4 regions of the Massilia luteola genome follow, and region 1 is predicted to be linked to each of the others. Evidence: predicted binding sites of a transcription regulator. Region 1 holds the regulator's gene; each other region holds the start of a gene.
The links. Region 1 encodes sigma-54, which starts transcription at its own class of promoters, with help from an activator protein. Its sites were predicted from a motif close to TGGCANGNAANCTGCTTT; they were not measured.

Region 2: a site for sigma-54 is predicted at 1,675-1,692, ahead of U9J41_RS13655 (ammonium transporter). Genes of this name have one in related genera too.
Region 3: a site for sigma-54 is predicted at 2,859-2,876, ahead of U9J41_RS06195 (choice-of-anchor E domain-containing protein). Genes of this name have one in related genera too.
Region 4: a site for sigma-54 is predicted at 3,079-3,096, ahead of glnA (type I glutamate--ammonia ligase). Genes of this name have one in related genera too.

The regions. Positions count from the first base shown of each region.
Region 1 is NZ_JAXOFN010000005.1:147,865-153,170, reverse strand. It holds gene lptC (LPS export ABC transporter periplasmic protein LptC) at 1-36, shown strand, start outside; gene lptA (lipopolysaccharide transport periplasmic protein LptA) at 59-628, shown strand; gene lptB (LPS export ABC transporter ATP-binding protein) at 625-1,419, shown strand; gene U9J41_RS08530 (RNA polymerase factor sigma-54) at 1,422-2,927, shown strand; gene hpf (ribosome hibernation-promoting factor, HPF/YfiA family) at 3,029-3,388, shown strand; gene U9J41_RS08520 (enoyl-CoA hydratase/isomerase family protein) at 3,512-4,594, shown strand; gene rapZ (RNase adapter RapZ) at 4,730-5,306, opposite strand, start outside.
Region 2 is NZ_JAXOFN010000011.1:164,090-169,395, reverse strand. It holds gene U9J41_RS13660 (DUF885 domain-containing protein) at 1-1,485, opposite strand, end outside; gene U9J41_RS13655 (ammonium transporter) at 1,740-2,945, shown strand; gene U9J41_RS13650 (MHYT domain-containing protein) at 2,956-4,962, opposite strand; gene U9J41_RS13645 (Zn-dependent hydrolase) at 5,119-5,306, opposite strand, start outside.
Region 3 is NZ_JAXOFN010000003.1:176,840-182,145, reverse strand. It holds gene U9J41_RS06205 (creatininase family protein) at 1-267, shown strand, start outside; gene U9J41_RS06200 (YncE family protein) at 425-1,549, shown strand; gene U9J41_RS06195 (choice-of-anchor E domain-containing protein) at 1,604-2,788, opposite strand; gene U9J41_RS06190 (hypothetical protein) at 3,014-3,424, opposite strand; gene U9J41_RS06185 (YDG domain-containing protein) at 3,980-5,306, shown strand, end outside.
Region 4 is NZ_JAXOFN010000035.1:53,079-58,384, reverse strand. It holds gene glnL (nitrogen regulation protein NR(II)) at 1-906, opposite strand, end outside; gene U9J41_RS25045 (DUF4124 domain-containing protein) at 923-1,435, opposite strand; gene glnA (type I glutamate--ammonia ligase) at 1,598-3,013, opposite strand; gene U9J41_RS25035 (rhodanese-like domain-containing protein) at 3,342-3,800, shown strand; gene U9J41_RS25030 (NHL domain-containing protein) at 3,900-4,976, shown strand; gene U9J41_RS25025 (TAXI family TRAP transporter solute-binding subunit) at 5,097-5,306, opposite strand, start outside.

The DNA of each region.
Region 1 (5,306 bases):
ACCTATCCGCCGCGCCCACCGCGCCCGCCGCGCTGAAGCCAATTGAGAGGATAAACGAATGAAGAAAATACTCGCCGCCGCCATGTTCCTGCTGGTGCCGCTGGCTGCTTCGGCCGAGAGGGCGGACGCCCTCAAGCCGGTCAACATCAAGTACGACAAGGCCAACAGCGACCTGGTGACGCAGAACTATGTCGTCACCGGCAACGTGATCATCACGCGCGGCACCATGGTCCTCAAGTCGGACCGCGCCGAGGTCAAGGAAGCGCCGGACGGTTATCACACGTTCATCCTGACCGCGGATCCGGGCAAGCTCGCGACCTTCCGCCAGAAGCGCGACGGCGGCCCCGACCTGTGGGACGAAGGCCAGGCCCAGCGCATCGAATACGACGAACGCAACGACCTCGTGAAGCTGTTCTCGAAAGCCATGATCCGCCAGCTCGAAGGCCAGAAGGTCACGCAGGAAATGGACAACGAATTCATCTCCTACGATAACCGCAAGGAAGTGCTGGTCGGCCGCAACGACGCCAGCGGCGCGGACAAGCCCGGCAATGGCCGCGGCAGCATCACGCTGCAGCCGCGCCGCACGCCCGCGCCGGCCGCGGGTGCCACGCCGGCGGGCAAGCAATGACGGAGGTCCGCACGATGGAGGCCCATACGGACATCCCGCCGGCCGAATGCGGCGGCAGCACGCTGGTCGTCAACGGCCTGCAGAAGAGCTATGGCAAGCGCCTGGTGGTGCGCGACGTGTCGCTGCAGGTCGCGTGCGGCGAAGTCGTCGGCCTGCTGGGCCCGAACGGTGCCGGCAAGACGACGTCGTTCTACATGATCGTGGGCCTGGTGCCGTCGGATGCCGGCAGCATCGACATCAACGGCACCGACGTCACGAGCCTGCCGATCCACCGGCGCGCCCTGCTGGGACTGTCGTACCTGCCGCAGGAAGCGTCCGTGTTCCGCAAGCTGACGGTGGAAGAGAACATCCGCGCCGTGCTGGAATTGCAGCGCGAGAACGGCAAGCCGCTCACCAAGACGCGCATCGCCGAACGCCTCGACGAGCTGCTGACCGAGCTGCAGATCGAAAAGCTGCGCGAGAGCCCGGCCCTGTCGCTGTCGGGCGGGGAACGGCGGCGCGTGGAGATCGCGCGCGCCCTCGCGACGAATCCGCGCTTCGTGCTGCTCGACGAACCGTTCGCCGGCGTGGATCCAATTGCGGTCATCGAGATCCAACGTATCGTGCGCTTCCTGAAGGAGCGCGGCATCGGCGTGCTGATCACGGACCACAATGTGCGCGAGACGCTGGGCATCTGCGACCGCGCCTACATCATCAACCAGGGGGCGGTGCTGGCATCCGGCCGTCCCGACGACATCATCGCCAATGAATCGGTGCGGCGCGTCTACCTGGGCGAACACTTCCGAATGTAGTCATGAAACAGACGCTGCAACTCAAGACTTCACAGCACCTTGCACTGACGCCGCAACTCCAGCAGTCGATCCGGCTGCTGCAGCTGTCGACTCTCGAGCTGCACCAGGAAATCGAGCAGGCCCTGAGCGAGAACCCGTTGCTCGAACGGCTCGACGATCCGCTCGACCGCTCCGTACGCCTGCTGGCCGACGGCGCCATCAACAGCGCGCCGGCATCGATGCAGGCCGGTGAGGCGCCGGCCGCGCAGGGGCCGAGCGCGGAGGGCGGCGCGCCCGCCGAGAACGGCAGCGGCGAGAGCGGCGCCGATGCCGGCGGCGACAGCGGCGAAGGCGCCGGCAGCGAAGGCGGCGAGGACTGGGGCGAATTCGGCCGCAGCAGCGGCAGCGGCGGCGAGGACGAGGACGGCCGTCCGCAGCTGGAAGCGAGCCCGGTCACCTTGCGCGAGCACCTGATGGAACAGGTCCGCATGACGTGCTGCGCGGCGCGCGACTGCGCGCTGGTGGAACTCGTCGTCGACGCGCTGGACGACAATGGTTATCTGGACGAACCGCTGGACGACATCCACGCGCGCCTGCCGGCCGAACTGGAGATCGAGTTCGAGGAACTGCGCATGGCGCTGGCCCTCGTGCAGAGCATGGACCCGCCCGGCGTGGGCGCGCGCAGCGCGGCAGAATGCCTGGCCCTGCAGATCCGGCGCATGCCCGGCGTGCCGCTCGTCACGCGGCGCATGGCGCTGGTCATCGTCGAGAAATACCTGACGTGGTTCGCGCAGCGCGAATTCAACAAGCTGAAAAAGGCGCTGGACTGCGACGACGAAGACCTGCGCGAAGCCCAGACCATCATCCGCCAGTGCAATCCGCATCCGGGCGCGGCGTTCGCGTCGGATGTGTCAGACTTCGTCGTGCCGGACGTGATCGTGCGCCGCGCCAAGGACGGCTGGAGCGTGCAGCTGAATCCGGAAGTGATGCCGCGCCTGCGCGTCAACAGCGTGTATGCGGCGCTGATGAAGCAGGGGAAATCGGAATCCCAGCTGGGAGCACAGTTGCAGGAAGCCAAGTGGCTCATCAAGAATATGCGTCAGCGCTTCGACACGATCCTGCGCGTGGCCCAGGCCATTGTGGATCGCCAGCGCAACTTTTTCTCGCATGGCGCCGTCGCAATGCGGCCCCTTGTTTTACGTGAGATAGCTGATACACTAGGTCTACACGAGAGCACAATTTCTCGAGTCACAACTCAGAAATACATGCTGACCCCGCACGGCATGTTCGAGTTGAAGTATTTCTTCGGGAGTCACGTTGCCACCGAAGCGGGAGGCGAAGCATCGTCGACGGCAATACGGGCCCTCATCGTACAACTCACAGGAGCAGAAGACCCCAAGAACCCTTTATCCGACAGCAAGATCGCGGAGATGCTAGGGGAACAGGGAATGGTTATCGCGCGGCGCACGGTCGCCAAATACCGTGAGGCGCTGAAGATCCCTCCCGTCAGTCTCCGCAAATCCTTGTAGCGAGCTCTAGTAGCAAGCTCTTGCAGCAAGCTCTGGCAACAACGCTGCCTCCATGCCCGGATGCGCGCACGGCACGGCAGCGAATCTTCAAAGGAGTGTGTATGAATCTCACTATCAGCGGACATCATCTCGATGTAACCCCAGCAATCCGAGAATACGTACAGAACAAGCTTGAACGCATTACCCGCCATTTCGATCAAGTGATTGACTCCCACGTCATCCTCTGCATCGACAATCTCACCGAGAAAGAAAAACGCCAGAAAGCCGAGATCAATCTGCGTCTCGCAGGCAAGATCGTCCATGTCGCCAGTGCCGCGCACGATTTATATGCCGCGATCGACATGCTGATGGACCGCCTCGACCGCCAGGTCGTCAAGTACAAGCAAATGCTCAAGGATCATGACAACGCGTGCATCAAGCGCATGTCCGAAGGGGGAGAGGAAGAACCCGCCGCCGCGTGATGCCACGCGTGCAGCAGCATCAATGACAAAGGGCGCATCGGCGCCCTTTTCGATTTTATGCGCCACCCATGCGCGTTAGAATGCGGTTCTGCTTATTCCAATAACACTTCAATAACACGAGACATGACCGAACACGTGCAAACGCGGGTCGCCAACCGCACCGGCATCATCACCCTGGACCGCCCCAAAGCCCTCAACTCGCTGTCGCTGGACATGGTCCGCGCGCTCACCGCGGCCTTGCTCGCCTGGCGCGGGGATGCCGGCGTGGACGCCGTCGTCATTACGAGCACGAGCGAGAAGGCGTTATGTGCCGGCGGCGACATCCGCTTCTTCCACGAGGCCGGCAGGGCCACGCCGCGGACGGGCAGCCCGCTGCTGGAAGATTTCTTCACCGAGGAATACGCCCTCAACCACCTGATCCATTTTTATCCGAAGCCGTATATCGCGCTGATGGACGGCGTCGTGATGGGCGGCGGCATGGGCATCGCCCAGGGCGGGCCGGACTGCGGCCTGCGCATCGTGACGGAGCGTTCCAAAATTGCCATGCCCGAGGTGAACATCGGCCTGTTTCCGGACGTGGGCGGCAGCCATTTCCTGTCGCATGCGCCGGGCCGCCTGGGCCACTACCTCGGCGTGACCGGCGTGACCATCGGCGCCGCGGACGCCATCTACGTGGGGCTGGCCGACGTGTTCGTGCCGTCGGCGCAGCTGGATGCCCTGCGCGCGCTGGTCGACGCGACGCCGGGCGCGCAACTGGCCGCCGCGATCCGCGCGTTCGCGGCGCCGTATGCGGCGCAGGCCGGCACGGGCGAGCTGGCGGCGCAGCGCGATGCGATCGACCGCCACTTCGGCGCGGATTCCGTGGCGGCCGTGATGGCGTCGCTGGAGACGGACGCGAACCCGTTCGCGCAAAAGACGCTGGCCACGATGCGCCAGCGCTCGCCGCTGATGATGTCGGTGACGCGCGAGATGCTCGTGCGCGGCGCCAGTCTCGGCGTGGCCGACTGCCTGCGCATGGAACGCTCGCTCGTGCGCCGCACCTTCGAACACGGCGAAGTGCTGGAGGGCGTGCGCGCGCTCGTGATCGACAAGGACAATGCGCCGCGCTGGAATCCGCCGCTGCTGGCCGACGTCACGCCGGAGATGGTCGCGTGGTTCTTCGCGCCCGTGTGGCCGGCGCACGCGCATCCGCTGCGCGACCTGTGATCCGGTCGTTTGCCTCTGCGCGTGGGCAAAGGTTGCCCACCCTACGGACTTGTGTCACGCGTGATCGTGCCCACGACAGTCACCGTAGGGCGCGCACCCCGTGCCCGCGACAGCGCACGCGTCACGTCTGCCGCTTCAGGGCTGCTCGCGGTGCCTCACGACGACCCGTTCCGTGTCGGCGAAATAAGACCCGAGGCGCTCCGCCATGTACACGGACCGGTGCTGCCCGCCCGTGCAGCCGACGGCCACCGTCAGGTAGCTGCGGTTGTCCTTCTTGAACGACGGCAGCCACTTGGCGATGAAGGCGCGGATGTCGGACAGCAGTTCGGCCGCCTGCGGCTGCGCGTCGAGGAAGGCGATCACGGGTGCGTCCTTGCCGTTCAGCGGGCGCAAGGTGAGGTCGTAGTACGGATTCGGCACGGCGCGCACGTCGAACACGAAGTCGGCGTCGAGCGGCACGCCGCGCTTGAACGCGAACGATTCGAAGTACAGCGTCAGCGGCGCGTACGTGACCTCGGCCAGCTCCTTGACCCAGGCGCGCAGCTTGTTCGCGGACAGCTCGGACGTGTCGATCACGTGGCCCATCTTTTCGATCTGGCCGAGGCGGTCGCGCTCTTCCGAAATGCATTCGATCAGCGTGCGGCGCGATGCCGGGTTCTCGCCCGGACGCAGTTCGTGCGACAGCGGATGGCTACGCCGCGTCTCGGAAAAG
Region 2 (5,306 bases), on a different contig from region 1:
CAATTCGTCGTTCAGGTGGCCGTAGTACGCGGCAGGATCGTCGTACAGGCCGAATTCGCGGCCCAGCGTCTCGCAGTACAGCGCCCAGCCTTCGGTGTAGGCGGCGGCGCTCGGGTGCTCCGTGAAGAACTTGCGGAAGTCCGGCAGCGGCAATTCCTTCAGCAGCGCCGCGTGCAGGTGGTGGCCCGGCACGCCCTCGTGCAGGAACAGGGTCGTCATGCCGACCACGCTGTAATCCTTCGGGTCGTTGACGACGGCCCAGAACACGCCCGGATGCGACCCGTCCGCCGCGACCGGCGTGTAGTGGTCGGACGCCGTGGCGCGCGTCAGCTCCGGTTCCAGCTGGATGTCCAGCTTCGCCTTCGGCAGCAGGGTGAAATACTGCGGCAGCTTCGCCTCGACGGCGGCGTAGATCGCGCGGTAGCGGTCCAGCACTTCACGGTCGGTCTTGAACGGCTTGAAGCGCGGCTGGGCGGCGACCCATTGCGGGAATGTCTTCAGCGGGCCGTCGTAGCCCAGCTTGGGCGCCAATGACGCCATCTCCTGCTGGATGCGCGCCACTTCCTTTTCGCCCAGCGCGTGGATCGCCGCGGGCGTCAGGTCGAGGTTCGTGTTGTTGCGGATGCGCGCCCGGTACCACGCGGCGCCGTCCGGCAACGCGCCGTAGCCGGCCGTCGCGCGGCCCGCGGGCAGGTAGTCCTTTTCGAGAAACGCGTTCAGGCGCGCGAGCGCGGCGTCGATCCGTTGCGCGGCCTGGCGGTAGCCGGCCGTGAACGTCTTCTTGTCCTGGTCCGTGAACCCGGCCGGCAGGCGTTTGATGGGCGTATAAAAAATACTGGCTTCCGGGTCGGTGCCTTGCAGCTGGCGGAACTGCGGCAGCATCTTCGCCGTGATCGCCTTCGGTTGCACGACGCCCGTGCGCATGCCTTCCCTCATGTTGGCGATGGCCTGGTCGATCCAGGCCGGCAGCTGGTCGAGCCGGGACAGGTAGGCGCGGTACTGGGCCGGCGTCGCCAGCGGCTGCGAGCCGGTGCCGCTCGCGTAGTTCGCCAGCGTGCTCGGGATGTTGTCGAAGTGGTTCAGCGGCAGCAGGTGCTCGGGGAAGCGTTCGAGGTCGAGCTGGCTGCGGATCTCGAAGGCGAGGATGTCGTAGTTCAGCCGGGCCTTGTCGCCCAGCCGCGCGCGGTCGATCTTGTGCAGGTCGTTCAACAGCCCGTGGTTCGCGGCGAAGTAGGCGGCGCGGACCTTCGGGGCGATCGCCATGCCGATCTGGTCGTCGTAGCGGCTGTCGCCGTTGGCCGTCGCGTACAGCAGCGGATCGAAGCGGGCGCGCGTATCGTAGAAGCGGGCCGCCAGGTTGTCCACCTGGCGCTCGGCGGCGGATGCGGCCGGGGTCGCGGTGGTTGCGGCGGCGTGGGCGGACAGGATAGGGGCGCCGGCCGCCAGCAGGGCCGCGAGGATGGCGGCGTTCAGGGTGCGGTTCATGAATCTCCTTTGTGAGGTTATTTCCCGAAAGCATACTACGACTTGCCATACCGACCATGGCCATCGCGGTGCACCGGACTGCGCCATGCATCCCCATTTTGGCGCATGACCGCACCGACACGGTGCTTGCGCACGCTTACGGGGCAATCCATACGGCATGCTCGCCCGGAGTGCACCGCTTCACCAAATTGGAACGTTTATTGCTACTCAGAAGTGCTTATTCGACCAACTTGCACTTTTTTGGAGTAGTACGCATGGATGCATACAAAAGCGGAGCCGACGCGCTCTTCATCTTGCTCGGCGGAATCATGATCCTGGCGATGCACGCCGGCTTCGCCTTCCTCGAACTGGGCACGGTGCGCCGCAAGAACCAGGTCAACGCCCTGGTCAAGATCCTGATCGACTTCGCGGTCTCCACCATCGCCTATTTCTTCGTGGGCTATGGCATCGCCTACGGCATCCACTTCATGGGCGCCACGAGCACGCTCGTCGCCAAGAACGGCTACGAGCTCGTCAAGTTCTTCTTCCTGCTGACGTTCGCCGCCGCGATCCCCGCCATCATCTCGGGCGGCATCGCCGAACGCGCCAAGTTCTATCCGCAGATGGCCGCCACCGCCCTGCTCGTCGGCCTCGTGTATCCGCTGTTCGAAGGCATCGCCTGGAACAACCGCTTCGGCGTCCAGGACTGGCTCGCCGCCACGTTCGGCGCCTCGTTCCACGACTTCGCCGGCTCCGTCGTCGTGCACGCCGTCGGCGGCTGGGCCGCGCTGCCGGCCGTGCTGCTGCTGGGCGCGCGCCGCGGCCGCTACACCAAGGATGGCCGCATCTCGGCGCACCCGCCGTCGAACATCCCGTTCCTCGCGCTGGGCGCCTGGATCCTCACCGTCGGCTGGTTCGGCTTCAACGTGATGAGCGCCCAGACGCTGGACAAGATGAACGGCCTGGTCGCCGTGAACTCGCTGATGGCCCTCGTCGGCGGCACGCTGGTCGCATTCGTGATGGGCAAGAACGACCCGGGCTTCGTCTACAACGGTCCGCTGGCCGGCCTCGTCGCCGTGTGCGCCGGCTCCGACCTGATGCATCCGATGGGCGCCCTCGTGACGGGCGCGATCGCGGGCGCGATCTTCGTCGTGATGTTCACCCTGGCGCAGAACCGCTGGAAGATCGACGACGTGCTGGGCGTGTGGCCCCTGCACGGCCTGTGCGGCGCGTGGGGCGGCATCGCGGCCGGCATCTTCGGCAGCCGGGCGCTGGGCGGGCTCGGTGGCGTGTCGCTGGCGTCGCAGCTGATCGGCACCCTGCTGGGCATCGCCATCGCCGGCATCGGCGGCGTGATCGTCTACGGCCTGCTCAAGGTCACCGTCGGGCTGCGCCTGGACGCCGAAGAGGAATTCGACGGCGCCGACCTGGCCATCCACCGCATCAGCGCGACGCCGGAACGCGAGACCACGTTCCAGTAAGCCCCGCGCGTCAAGCCTCGCGCGCGGCCGCGTCCTCGCCTTCGCCGGCGCCGCCGCGCGCCACGGCGCGCAGGATGGCCGCCGCCAGCGCGGCCGGCTCCACCGGCTTGGCCAGGTAATCCGTGAAGCCGGCCTGCAGCGCCTTGGCGCGGTCGTCCTGGCGCGTGAACGCCGTCAGCGCGATGGCGGGAACGGTCGCCGTGGCGGCGCGGCGGCGGATGCGCCGCATCATTTCGAAGCCGTCGACTTCGGGCATGCCCACGTCGCTGACGATCACGTCCGGCACCTCATGCTCCAGCAGGGCAAGCGCCGCGCCGGCGCCCGGCGCCGTCATGGTGGCGGCGCCGCTGTACGTCAGGATCTGTTCCAGCACGTCGAGCGTATCGGGCGCGTCGTCGATCACCAGCACCCGCACGCCGGTCAAATCGGCCAGGTCGCCCGCCGCAGCCGGCGCGACGGGCCGCATGCCCGCCGCCGGCACCACGGCCACCGGCTGGCGCGCGAGCGGCAGGCGCACGGTGAACGTCGTACCCGCCTGGGGCCCCGCACTGTCCACGGCAATGGTGCCGCCGTGCAGTTCGACGAGCTGCTTGGCGATCGACAGGCCCAGTCCGAGGCCGCCGTGCTGGCGCGAGATCGACGCGTCCTGCTGGCGGAAGCGGTCGAACACGTAAGGCAGGAAATCGGCCGCGATGCCGATGCCGGAATCGATCACGCGGATCACGGCGTCGGCGTCGTCGCGTCCCAACAGCACCTGCACGCTGCCGCCCGCCGGCGTAAACTTGACCGCGTTCGCCAGCAAATTCCACAGCACCTGCTGCAGCCGTCCCGGATCGGCGCTCACTTCGAGCGGCAAGGCGCCGGTCCCGCGCCCCAGGTCGGCGCGCAGGGCGATCATCTTGGCCGCCGCGGCCGGATGCACGGTGCCCAGCGCCGCCTCGATGATCCGGGCCGGATCGACCGCCTGGACGTCCAGGCGCACGGTGCCGGAAATGATGCGGCTCATGTCGAGCAGGTCGTCGATCAGCTGGCCCTGGGCGCGCGCGTTGCGTTCGATGGTCTCCAGCCCGCGCCTGAGGGTCGCCTCGTCCCTCACGCCCCGCTGCAGCATCCCGGCCCAGCCGAGGATCGCGTTGAGGGGCGTGCGCAGCTCGTGCGACAGCGTGGCCAGGAATTCGTCCTTCAGCGCGGACAGGCGCTCGGCCTGGTCGCGTGCGATGCGTTCGCGTTCGAGCAGTTGCTGGCGGTCGGCCGCCGTCGCCTGCGACATCGCGAGGATGCGGGCGTTCGCTTCCAGCCGGGCGTCGAACACGGACGCGATGAGGGCGAGGCCGAGCACGCAGAACGTGGCCAGCACGACGAGCGTGGCGAGGCTGTCGCGGTGGACGCCGACGCGCGCGGCCATGCACACGCTGTCGGCGGGGAAGTTCGCCGCCGCCATGCCCGTGTAGTGCATGCCGACGATGGCGAAGCCCATCACGACGGCGGCGCCGATGCGCGGCACCCACACGTCCGGCGTGCTGCGGCGCAGCCGGAAGGCGATCCACAACGCCAGCGCCGACGCGCCGACGGCGATCAGCACCGACAGCGCGAACAGCAGCGGGTCGTACACGATGCCCGGCGCCATGCGCATCGCGGCCATGCCCGTGTAATGCATCGCGTTGATGCCGATCCCCATGATCAGGCTGCTGACGCCGAGCCGCACGGGGCCCAGGTTCGCGCGGCTGACCTGCCACAGCGCGAGGCCGGACGCGCCGATCGGCAACACCAGGGAAACGAGGGTGATGGGAACGTCGTAGGCGATCGGAATCGGCAGGCGGAACGCCAGCATTCCGACGAAATGCATGGCCCAGATCCCGGACCCCATCGCGATCGCGCCGCCCAGTATCCAGGCGAACTTGGTGCGTCCGGCGGCTTCCGTCACCCGGCCGGCCAGGCTGAGCGCGGAATAGGACGCGACGATCGCGACGAGGATGGAAGTCAGGACCAGTGGGGTTTCATAATATCCGGTCAGCATCGTCGACGCGCATGAGTGGCAAAACGCAAGGACATGACGATCCTTGCGGCCCCGAGGGCTTTGGCCACAGTATGCTACCGCCGCCCGTCTTCGGCCAGAATAGTAACAGGAAATCGCATTTTGTTACTGGTGCGCAACAATTTCAGCCGGCGCGGGTCAGGCGCCCCCGGCGATGCCGGCCCGCTCCAGCATCGCGTGCAGCAATACGTTGCAGCCGGCTTCCAGGTGCGCGGGCTGGGCGTCTTCGATCTCGTTGTGGCTGATGCCATCCTTGCACGGCACGAAGATCATACCGGCGGGCGCGAGCCGCGCGACATAGATGGCGTCGTGGCCGGCGCCGGACA
Region 3 (5,306 bases), on a different contig from region 1:
TTTGCCGACGCCGAGATCGGCACGCACGCGGGCCTGGCCGACACGGCGCTGTCGCTGGCCGTCGACCCCGCGCTCGTGCGTCCGGCCCAGGTGGCGGCGGGCGCCCGTGGCGGCGTGCGCGCGGGCGTGCACGGCGACCCGACCCGCGCGACCGCGGAACTGGGCCGCATCGGCGTCGAGCGCATCGTCGACGCGTCCGTGGCCGCGATCCGCGCCGCCCGCCAGGGCGCGCCAGACCAGAATCCGAATCCTTCCCATCGAAAGTAAAGAAGCCATCGTGTCATCCAAAACTACCGTTGGTGCCGTCCTGGCCCTGTCCGTCCTGGCCGGCGGCGTCGTCGCGTCGCGTGTCGTCGATGCGTCCGCCCCGGCCCCGATCGCTGTCCCGGCAGCGGCATCCGCCGCCGTCGCGACCGTGCCGGGCATGCCGCCCGTCGTCGATCCGCGCAATGTGTACAGCGAGATCGGCCCCACGCACCTGAGCCCCGTCGTGAAAGGCGATCTGGAACGCGTGTACGTGCCGAACCTGCGTTCGAACGACGTCAGCGTCATCGATCCCGCGACGATGAAGGTCGTCGACACGTTCAAGGTCGGCCGCAGCCCGCAGCACGTGATCCCGTCGTGGGACCTGCGCACGCTGTGGGTGGCGAACAATGCCGAGCGGCGCGGCGACGGCAGCCTCACGCCGATCGATCCGCGCACCGGCAAGCCGGGGCCGAACGTCACCGTCGACGACCCGTACAATATGTATTTCACGCCGGACGGCAAGTCGGCGATCGTCGTGGCCGAGGCGCGCCACCGCCTCGACTTCCGCGATCCGCACACGATGGCGATGCAGTACGCGATCGAGGTGCCGCAGTGCGGCGGCATCAACCACGCCGAATTCTCGATCGACGGCCGCTACGCGCTGTTCACGTGCGAATTCGACGGCAGCCTCGCGAAGATCGACCTGGTCAACCGCAAGGTGCTCGGCTACCTGAAACTGTCGATGCCGTCGACGCGCTTCCGCGAAGGCGTCGACCCGACCGCGCCCGGCGCCAGCGAGATCTGCACGGCCAAGAAGGGCATGCCGCAGGACGTGCGCATCTCCCCCGACGGCAAGCGCTTTTACGTGGCCGACATGGATGCGGACGGCGTGCACGTCGTCGACGGCGACAACCTGAAGCAGATCGGCTTCGTCCCCGTCGGCATCGGCACGCACGGCCTGTATCCTAGCCGCGACGGCAAATACCTGTACATCTCGAGCCGCGGCACGCACCGCATCCACGGCAAGCGCAAGGGACCGGGCAGCGTGGCCGTGCTCGACTTCGCGACCGGGAAGATCGTCGCCAACTGGCCCGTGCCGGGCGGCGGCAGCCCGGACATGGGCAACGTCAGCGCGGACGGCAAGTGGCTGTGGCTGTCGGGTCGCTTCGACGACGTCGTCTATCGCATCGACACGAAGACGGGCGACATGCAGAAGGTGAAGGTCGGCGGCGAGCCGCACGGCCTGACCGTGTGGCCGCAGCCGGGCCGCTATTCGCTCGGGCACACGGGCAACCTGCGCTGACCGGGCAGGACCGGCGGCGCAGCCCGCGCCGTGCGGGCTGCGCCTGAACCGCGATCAGGACTGGCGGCGTTTGCGCGTCGAGCACAGGGCGGCGGCGCCCAGGCCCAGCAGCATCAGCGATGCCGGTTCCGGCACGGCGCCGCCGACGGCGTCGGCCACGCGCTCCAACACGTTCGCCTTCAGTTTCAGCGTCAGGTTGTAGCCCGCGCCAAGGGTGTCGGACGCGAACGCGACGTCCGGGTTCGCGTCGGCCAGCGTCAGTTGATACGACGCCGCCTGGCTGCCGAGCGTGGTCGCGAGGAACGCGGCCGTGTAGCCGTTGGAGGCGCCCTGTGCCAGGTTGCTGAACAGGGACAGGCTCGTCGAGAACACGTTGTTGATGTCACCCGTTTCCGCGATGCCGGTCAGCTTCAGTCCGACGCGGTTGGTGTCGAGCAGGTTGGCGATCGAGAAGTTTTTCGCGGCCACCGCGTCGCCCAGGTGGATGTCGCCGAAGTCCAGCGTCAGCGTCGTCGTCGACGAATTCGCGTCGAACGACTGCGCCGCGTGCAGCAGGTAGTTGTAGGTCGCGCTCAGGTCGCCGGTCCAGTCGATGGTGGACGTGGTCGTCGCGGTGCCGCCGAACTGGTTGGACGTCGTCTCGGCCGTGTTCGACGCGGCAACCAGGTCGACGAGGAAGCTGCCGCTGCCGGCGTAGGTGTTCAGCGAATTGCCGTCGGCGCTCGCGCTCTTGATGATTTGCGCGGAATTGCTGCCGTTGTCGCAGCTCGCCTTGATCTTGCCCGCCGTGACGGTGCAGCTGTCCTGGACATTGCTGAGTGCCATGCTCGCACCGCTGACACCCGTCGGGATGACGAGGTTGACCGAGCTGCTGCCGGTACCCGCGGCCGTGAACGTGCCATCGGTATTCGCGCCGGTGCCGCCCGCGGCGACGGTGACGCTGGTCGTCTGCTTGTAGGTGGACGCCACGTTGACGGTGGCGCCTGTCAGCACGCCGAGGTTTTTGTCGAACTGGGCGATCGTGGCTTTGCCCTGGGTATCCATGTTCGTGTTCGGCGTGCCGCTGTGGCTGCCGTCCGACGTCCCCGTTTTGCCGCCGAGCGTGTCGGAGACAGAGTTGCTCACATTAAAGCTCGTCGTCGAGGTCGTCGTGACGAGCGCCGCGTGCGCCAGTATCGGCATGACGGCGATTGCGCCCAGGGTGGCCAGCACGGCCTTGTGCACGGATTTCTTCAGCATGGTATTTCCTTTCGTTGAACAGCGATGAGAACAAATTGTTGTTTTACTTTTTGATTTTGCTCAGGCTGTCAACGCAAGGATTGTGCCAATAATTATAACTATATGTTATTTAAAGGAAATTCAAATTACCTTTGTGCAATAATAATGTCCGGTGTAAATATTCTCGACATCAATAAAGAGTTTTTGCGGCAACTTCGTGAAATGTGCCGTTTACCGCCGCCAAATTCACGTAATTTCCCATGAGCATCGTGGCCGACCGCCTTGTCGACGGCGGCGCGGCGTGGCCGCGACGGTGTCCGTGCCGGCGTCGCACGGCAGCGACAGCACGGCGTCCAGCGCGTCGGCGACCCGGCGGCCCAGCATGACGTCGCCGCTCTCGATCTCCGCCAGCGTGCGGTGCAGCGCGCGCAGCACCACGGCATGGTCGGCGCGGCGCGAATGCAGGGCGGCGTCGCCGCGCCGCTCGCACAGCGCTTCCTCGCGCCGGAACGCCGCTTCGACCGCCGCCACGACGGCGGGAAAATCCTGAACGAAAACGGTGTCCGGTTGCGCCTGCAGGACGGCGATACGGGCGCGTAGCCGTTGGCGGCTGTCGCGCGCGGCGACTTGTTCGGCTTCGTGTTGGTGGAAGTGCATGATCTGCCTCAATCTTGTGGATGATGACGAGCAGTGTCTTTGGCGCGCGCAGTTTGTTATTTGATTTACCTCAAACGCAGCGGATTCCGTACCGCAATGCGCGAGCCAGGTCGTTCCGGCACGTCGCGCATGGCGCCGCGCGCGTCGTCGAGTGTGCTCCGCCGGCACATATCGCGCGAATTCGTTTATTTGTATCAGGTCAAATATAGATAAACCTTTTTCAAGTTGTATCTCCCGTTCCTGAAGGCTGAGTAGCGATTAGTTATATTTTCTAATGTATTTGGCGGAATGTTTTTGTCTGTATATACATAGATTATCATCGTCATATGGAATCGTTTCGGCATGAATGTAACATGTTGAATATAAAGGGAATATTATTTTTCAGATTGGATGGGCAGCGTTATATTCGGTGCCGGCATTTTTATAAGCGGGTGGCTTCGGATTGAATCGTTGCGGGCGCGCGACTAATAGCGAACGAATTACAGAGGCGATTGGATTTCTTGTGGGAAAGATCCTACACTGCGAGGATCTTATATCAAGCCCCCTGGAATCCACGTGAACCGTATTTATCGCATTGTCTGGAATTCGTCGAAGAATATTTGGCAAGCCGTATCGGAACTGGGTTCCAAGCGGACCAGGTCATCCACCGGGCGCGCGCGCCGGCGCCGGCAGCTTGCCCTGCTGGTCCTGGCCGCGGCGGGCGCGTGGGCGCATGCCGCGGAGCCGTTGCCGACGGGCGGCCGGGTCACGGCCGGGCAGGCGACGCTGAACTATGCGGGCAAGACGCTGACGATCAACCAGGGCAGCAGCAAGGCGGCCCTCGACTGGACCGGGTTTTCGATCGGGCAGGGCGCGACCGTCACCTTCGTCCAGCCTTCGGCCGGTGCCGTCGCGCTGAACCGGGTGCTCGGCGCCGATCCGTCGCTGATCCAGGGCGCGCTGAACGCGAACGGCCACGTATTCCTGCTGAATCCGAACGGTGTGCTGTTCAGCCCGACGGCACAGGTCGACGTGGGCGGCCTGCTGGCGTCGACGCTGGCGATGCGCAACGAGGACTTCCTGGCGGGCCGCTATCGCTTGTCCGGCGCGAGCGCGCAGGCGGTCGAGAACCAGGGCGCCATCCGCGCGGCGGCCGGCGGCAACGTCGCGCTGGTGGCGGCGCGCGTCGTCAACACGGGCGACATCGCGGCCGACCGCGGCAACGCGCTGCTCGGCGCGGGCAGCGACGTCGTCGTCGACTTCGGCGGCCCCGTCAAGCTGCAGGTGCACAAGGGCGCGCTGGACGCGCTCGTGGACAATGGCGGCGCCATCCGCGCGGACGGCGGCACGGTGCTGATGACGGCGAAATCGGCCGGCGAACTCTCCGGGTCCGTCATCAACAACAGCGGCATTGTCCAGGCGCGCACGCTGGCGACGGGCGCGCAGGGCCGGATCCTGCTGCTGGGCGACATGCAGTCGGGCAGCGCCAACGTGGGCGGCACGCTCGACGCGAGCGCGCCGGCCGGCGGCAACGGCGGCGCCATCGAGACGTCCGCCGCGCACGTGACGACGCTGCCCGGCCTGGCGGTGAATGCCGGCGCGGCCGGCGGCAAGGGCGGCGAGTGGCTCGTCGACCCCTACGACTACACGATCAACGCGGCCGGCGCGACGACGATTTCGAATGCCCTGAACCAGGGCACGAGCGTGACCGTGACGACGCAATCGAGTAATACTGCATACGGCACGGTGGGCGCGGCGACGGGCAGCGGCGACATCACGGTGGCCAGCGCGATCGCCAAGACGGGCGGCGCCAACGCCGGCCTGACGCTGCGCGCGGACCGCAACATCATCGTCAACGCCGACATCACGTCGACGAGCGGCAACCTGGACCTCACGCTGTCGG
Region 4 (5,306 bases), on a different contig from region 1:
TCCGTTGTCGATGATATGCAAGTCTAATGCCAGGCCGTAACGCACCTTTGCCAGGGTGACCTGGCGCGCCACGCGGGTGCGCAGGACGATCTCGGCGTCGCCCGCCGCGATCCGTGCGCGCAGCGCCTGGGCGGCGTTGTGGACGATGTTCAGAACGGCCTGGATCAGCTGTTCCTTGTCGCCGCGGAACTCGGGAATCGACGCGTCGTAGTCGCGCCGGATGGCGAGGCCGGACGGGAATTCGGCCAGCACGAGGCTGCGCACGCGCTCGCACACTTCGTGGATGTTGACGTCGCCCACGATGTGCGGCCGGCGGTGCGGCGCCAGCAGGCGGTCGACCAGCGTCTGCAGGCGGTCGGCTTCCTTGATGATCACCTGCGTGTATTCGCGCAGGGAACTGAGGTGCACGTCCGGCAGCTCCAGCTCCAGCAGCTGGGCCGCGCCGCGGATGCCGCCCAGCGGGTTCTTGATCTCGTGGGCGAGGTTGCGGATGAGTTCCTTGTTGGCCAGGCTCTGGTCGAGCAGGCGCTCCTCGCGGTCGAGTTTCAGTTGCTGGACGTTCTCGCGCAGCTCGACGACGACCTCGGCCTCGCCGGCCGCGCTGACGATGCTGTGCACATGCAGCGGGTCGCGCGCGGGGCGGAACAGCGTGAGGTCCTGGCGCAGGTCGGCGTATTTGTGGGCGATCGCCTGCTCGCACAGGACGCCCAGTTCCTCGCCGTTGGTGAACAGGCCAATCAGCGTCTGGCGCGAGAGCGACTTCGCGGACATGTCGAGCAGGTGCTCGGCGGCCGGGTTGGCGTAGCGCACGAGCCCGCCGGCGTCCGCCACCAGCACGGCGGAGGCGAGCATGTCGAGGCCTGCGAAACGGTCGTGCTGGAGGGGCTGGGCCGGGGTGCCGTTCATCGCAGGGGTGTCGTCCTTATCGTATGTTGGCGATCTCGCGCCTGAGTGCTTCGATGTTCTTTTCGCTGCGGCCGATGTCGTCGCGCATCTGGGCCACCCGCTCCTGGTATTTCGCGTAATTCTTTTCGTTGCCCTGGCGTTCCGGTTCGCCGTTGTTGAAGTCGCGCTTCAGGTCCGCCAGTTTCCGTTCCTCGGACCGCAATTCGTCTTCGAGGATCGCGCGCCGGTCGTCGTCGCGCGCGCGCTGCGTGGCCGTATCCACGCGCGGGAAGCCCGCCGGATTCGGGCTCGCGGCCGGACGCCCTGCTCCTTGCCGCATCGTCACCGCGGGCGCGGCGCGCGGCGCGGGAGCCGGCGCCGAGATATAGCCGGGCAGATCGAGTACCTTGCAGCCGGGTTTATTGATGTCAGTAAATTCCACCCGGCCACTCTTGTCGACGCATTTGTAGACGACGGAATCGGCGCGGGCACTGTCGTGCGCGGCAAGTCCCGCGAGCAACGCCAGGCGCAGGAAAAAGCTGCTTGTCATTCGCATCAGGGCAGTCTGGATGCATGGTTGGGAAGCTTCCGACTATACCCCATCCAAGAAAAAACGCGAGGCAGCCGGCTGGCTTTCCCCGCGTTTTCGTTACCGTGTGGATACACTCCAGTGCCGTTCGTTTCCATTCCGGCACTGGGTGATGCCAACGAATTACGACGAGTAGTACATGTCGAATTCGGCCGGGTGCGGGGTCATGCGCAGACGCTGGACTTCCTGCATCTTCAGCTCGATGTAGGCGTCGAGCATGGCATCGCTGAACACGCCGCCGCGGGTCAGGAACTCGCGGTCCTTGTTCAGGGATTCCAGCGCTTCTTCCAGCGACGAGCAGACCGTCGGGATCAGCTTGTCTTCTTCCGGCGGCAGGTGGTACAGGTCCTTCGTCGCGGCTTCGCCCGGGTGGATCTTGTTCTGGATACCGTCCAGGCCGGCCATCAGCAGGGCTGCGAAGCACAGGTAGACGTTGGCCAGCGGGTCCGGGAAGCGGGTCTCGATGCGGCGGCCTTTCGGGTTCGCCACGTGCGGGATACGGATCGACGCCGAACGGTTCTTGGCCGAGTAAGCCAGCTTGACCGGAGCTTCATAGCCCGGCACCAGGCGCTTGTACGAGTTCGTGCCCGGGTTGGTGATGGCGTTCAGGGCCTTGGCGTGCTTGATGATGCCGCCGATGTAGAACAGCGCGGTTTCCGACAGGCCGGCATAGCCGTCGCCGGCGAACAGGTTCTTGCCGTCTTTCCAGATCGACTGGTGGACGTGCATGCCCGAGCCGTTGTCGCCGTTCATCGGCTTCGGCATGAAGGTGGCGGTCTTGCCGTAGCTGTGGGCGACGTTCCAGATCACGTACTTCAGGTTTTGCGTCCAGTCGGCGCGCTCGACCAGGGTCGAGAACTTGGTGCCCAGCTCCATCTGGCCCGCACCCGCCACTTCATGGTGGTGCACTTCGACCGGGATGCCCAGCGATTCGAGGATCAGCGAGATTTCCGAACGCATGTCCTGGAAGCTGTCGACCGGCGGGACCGGGAAGTAGCCGCCCTTGACGGACGGACGGTGGCCGCTGTTGCCGCCTTCGAATTCCTTGTCGGTCGACCAGGAAGCTTCTTCCGAATCGATCTTGACGAAGCTGCCCGACATGTCGATCTTCCAGCGGACCGAATCAAAGATGAAGAATTCCGGCTCCGGGCCGAAGTAGGCGGTGTCGCCGATGCCCGACGACTTCAGGTACGCTTCGGCGCGCTTGGCGATGGAACGCGGGTCGCGATCGTAGCCCTTGCCGTCCGACGGTTCGATCACGTCGCACTGCATGAACACGGTGGTCTCTTCAAAGAACGGGTCGATGTTCGCGGTGTTCGGATCAGGGATCAGCAGCATGTCCGATGCTTCGATGCCTTTCCAGCCGGCGATCGACGAGCCGTCGAAAGCGTGGCCGGATTCGAATTTGTCTTCGTCAAAATGCGAGATGGGAACGGTCACGTGCTGTTCCTTGCCGCGGGTATCGGCGAAGCGCAAATCAACGAACTTGACTTCGTTGTCCTTCAGCATCTGCATTACATCTGCGGCGGTCCTTGCCATTCGTATCTCCTAAGTCAAAAAGGGGTGTCGACGCCGACGGGGCGTGCGACAGGCGCATTTCCTTCTAAGCAGAAATTATGCCAGCATTTTTCCCTGAACAAATAAATAATGAATACTTTGAGGCCGCTCAATTTGGCCCTTAAAATCAATGACACCGTATGGGTGCACGGATTTGATGCAAACCCAAGCATACGCACCAAACAAGTGCAATTTGTCGAGTATGCACCGATTTGATGCACGATGCACCAAAAGTGCGAGCCGAGGCGTCGCCGCGAACTGTAACGGTGCGGCGACCGCGCCCGCAACCAGGATAGATGGAGAACATGACATGAGTACGACCGACGAGATTCTCGCCAACGCCCGGGCCCGCGCGCCCGGCCAGCCTTACGCGGGCGCCGTCACGCCGCTGGAAGCGTTCGCGCTGCTGCAATCGGACCCCAGGGTCAAGCTGGTCGACGTGCGTACGAATGCGGAACGCGACTGGGTCGGCCGCCCCGCGCTGCCGGACGCCCAGCACGGCGCCGTGCAATGGTCGCTGTACCCGGGCGGCGCGCCGAACCCCGATTTCGCCACGCAGCTGCAAAACGTCGCAACAAAGGACGACGTCGTCCTGTTCCTGTGCCGTTCCGGCGTGCGTTCGCGCCACGCGGCGCGCACGGCCACCGAACTGGGCTACCCGAACGCGTTCGACATCCTGGAGGGTTTCGAAGGCGACCGCGACCCCGACGGCCATCGCAAGACCGTGGGCGGCTGGTGCAAGGCCGGCCTGCCCTGGATCGGCGCCTGATCCCCATCATCTCCCGGCCGCGCCGTGACAATCGCTGAGATTCCACACGGTGCGCACGTGCTAGCATGCCGGCTCACCGCTGACCTGGAGATTGCACCCATGACGATCGAATCCGCCGTACCCGCCCGCCTGCGCGTGCGTCTCCTGTGCGCGGGCGTCGCGGCGCTGTTGTGCGCGTGCGGCCCCGGCGGCCCCAAGCGCGAGACGGACAACGGCAGCGGCGGCGATACCGGGCCTTCCACCGGCATCAGCGTGCTGGCGGGCGACGCCGCCGTCGCCGGCAGTTCCGACAACAAGGGCGCGGCCGCGCGCTTCAATACGCCGCGCGGCATCGCCATCGACGCGAACGGCAACCTGTACGTGGCCGACCAGTTGAATGTCGCGATCCGCAAGGTCGCGCCGGACGGCACCGTGTCGACGTTTGCCGGCAAGCGCGGCACGAGCGGGACGCGGGACGGCGCCAACGCCCTGTTCACGCAGCCGTCGGCCATCACGATCGACGGCAACAGCGACCTCTACGTCACGGACGGGGTGGCCATCCGCAAGATCACGCCGGACGGCACCGTCAGCACGGTCATCACGTTCGCCACGAGCGACTTCTCCGGCGACACCCGGCTCTACCCCGGCGGGATCGCCGCGGACGGCGCCGGCAACCTGATCGTGACGACGGGCGTCGACACGCGCCGCGTCCCGCTCGCGAATCCGAACCGCTGGACGAAGCTGGAAACGGGCGCCGTCGAGATCCTTCCCGGCGCGACCGAGCCGGTCACGCGCGGCGTCGCCGTGAATGCCGACGATACGGCCTACGTGGCCGACCTGAAAAAGACGATCAGCCGCGCCACGTCCGGCGCGTCGAGCCTGACGACGTTCGTCGGTACGCCGGGGCAGACGGGCAAGGACGACGGCAACGCGACGACAGCCCGCTTCCAGCAGGTGGTGGCGCTCACGGTCGACAAGAACGGCGACCTGTACGCCGCCGACGCCGTCAACAACACGATCCGCAAGATCACGTCGAATGCGGTCGTGACGACGCCGGCGGGCACGGCCGGCGCGACTGCGCTGAAGACGGGCAAGCTGCTGGGCAGCTTCGCCACGCTGCGCGGCATCACGGTCGCGGCGGACGGCACGCTGTACGCGACGTCGGGGCATGCCGTGGTCAAGATCGTCCTGCCGTAACGCGTCGAACCCTCGCCAACACAGCGGCAACGTCACGCGTGGGCACGTGGTGCCCACCCTACCGGCTGCAAATTCGAACGTGGCGTGGGCACGTGGTGCCTACGCCGGCCGCGCCCCCAATTAGCCGTCCTGCGCGGCTGCGGGCACCGCCAGCATGACCTTCACGCGCTGGCGCACGAAATTGATGTGGCTGCGCAGGCCGTACAAGGCGTCGGCATAGGCCAGCGGGATGGAGATGTGATTGACGCGCTGCTCGATGTCGTCGAGGCGGCGCAGCAGCTCCGCGCGCGCCTCGTCGCGGTGCGCGTCCCCGGCATTCTCCAGCGCCTG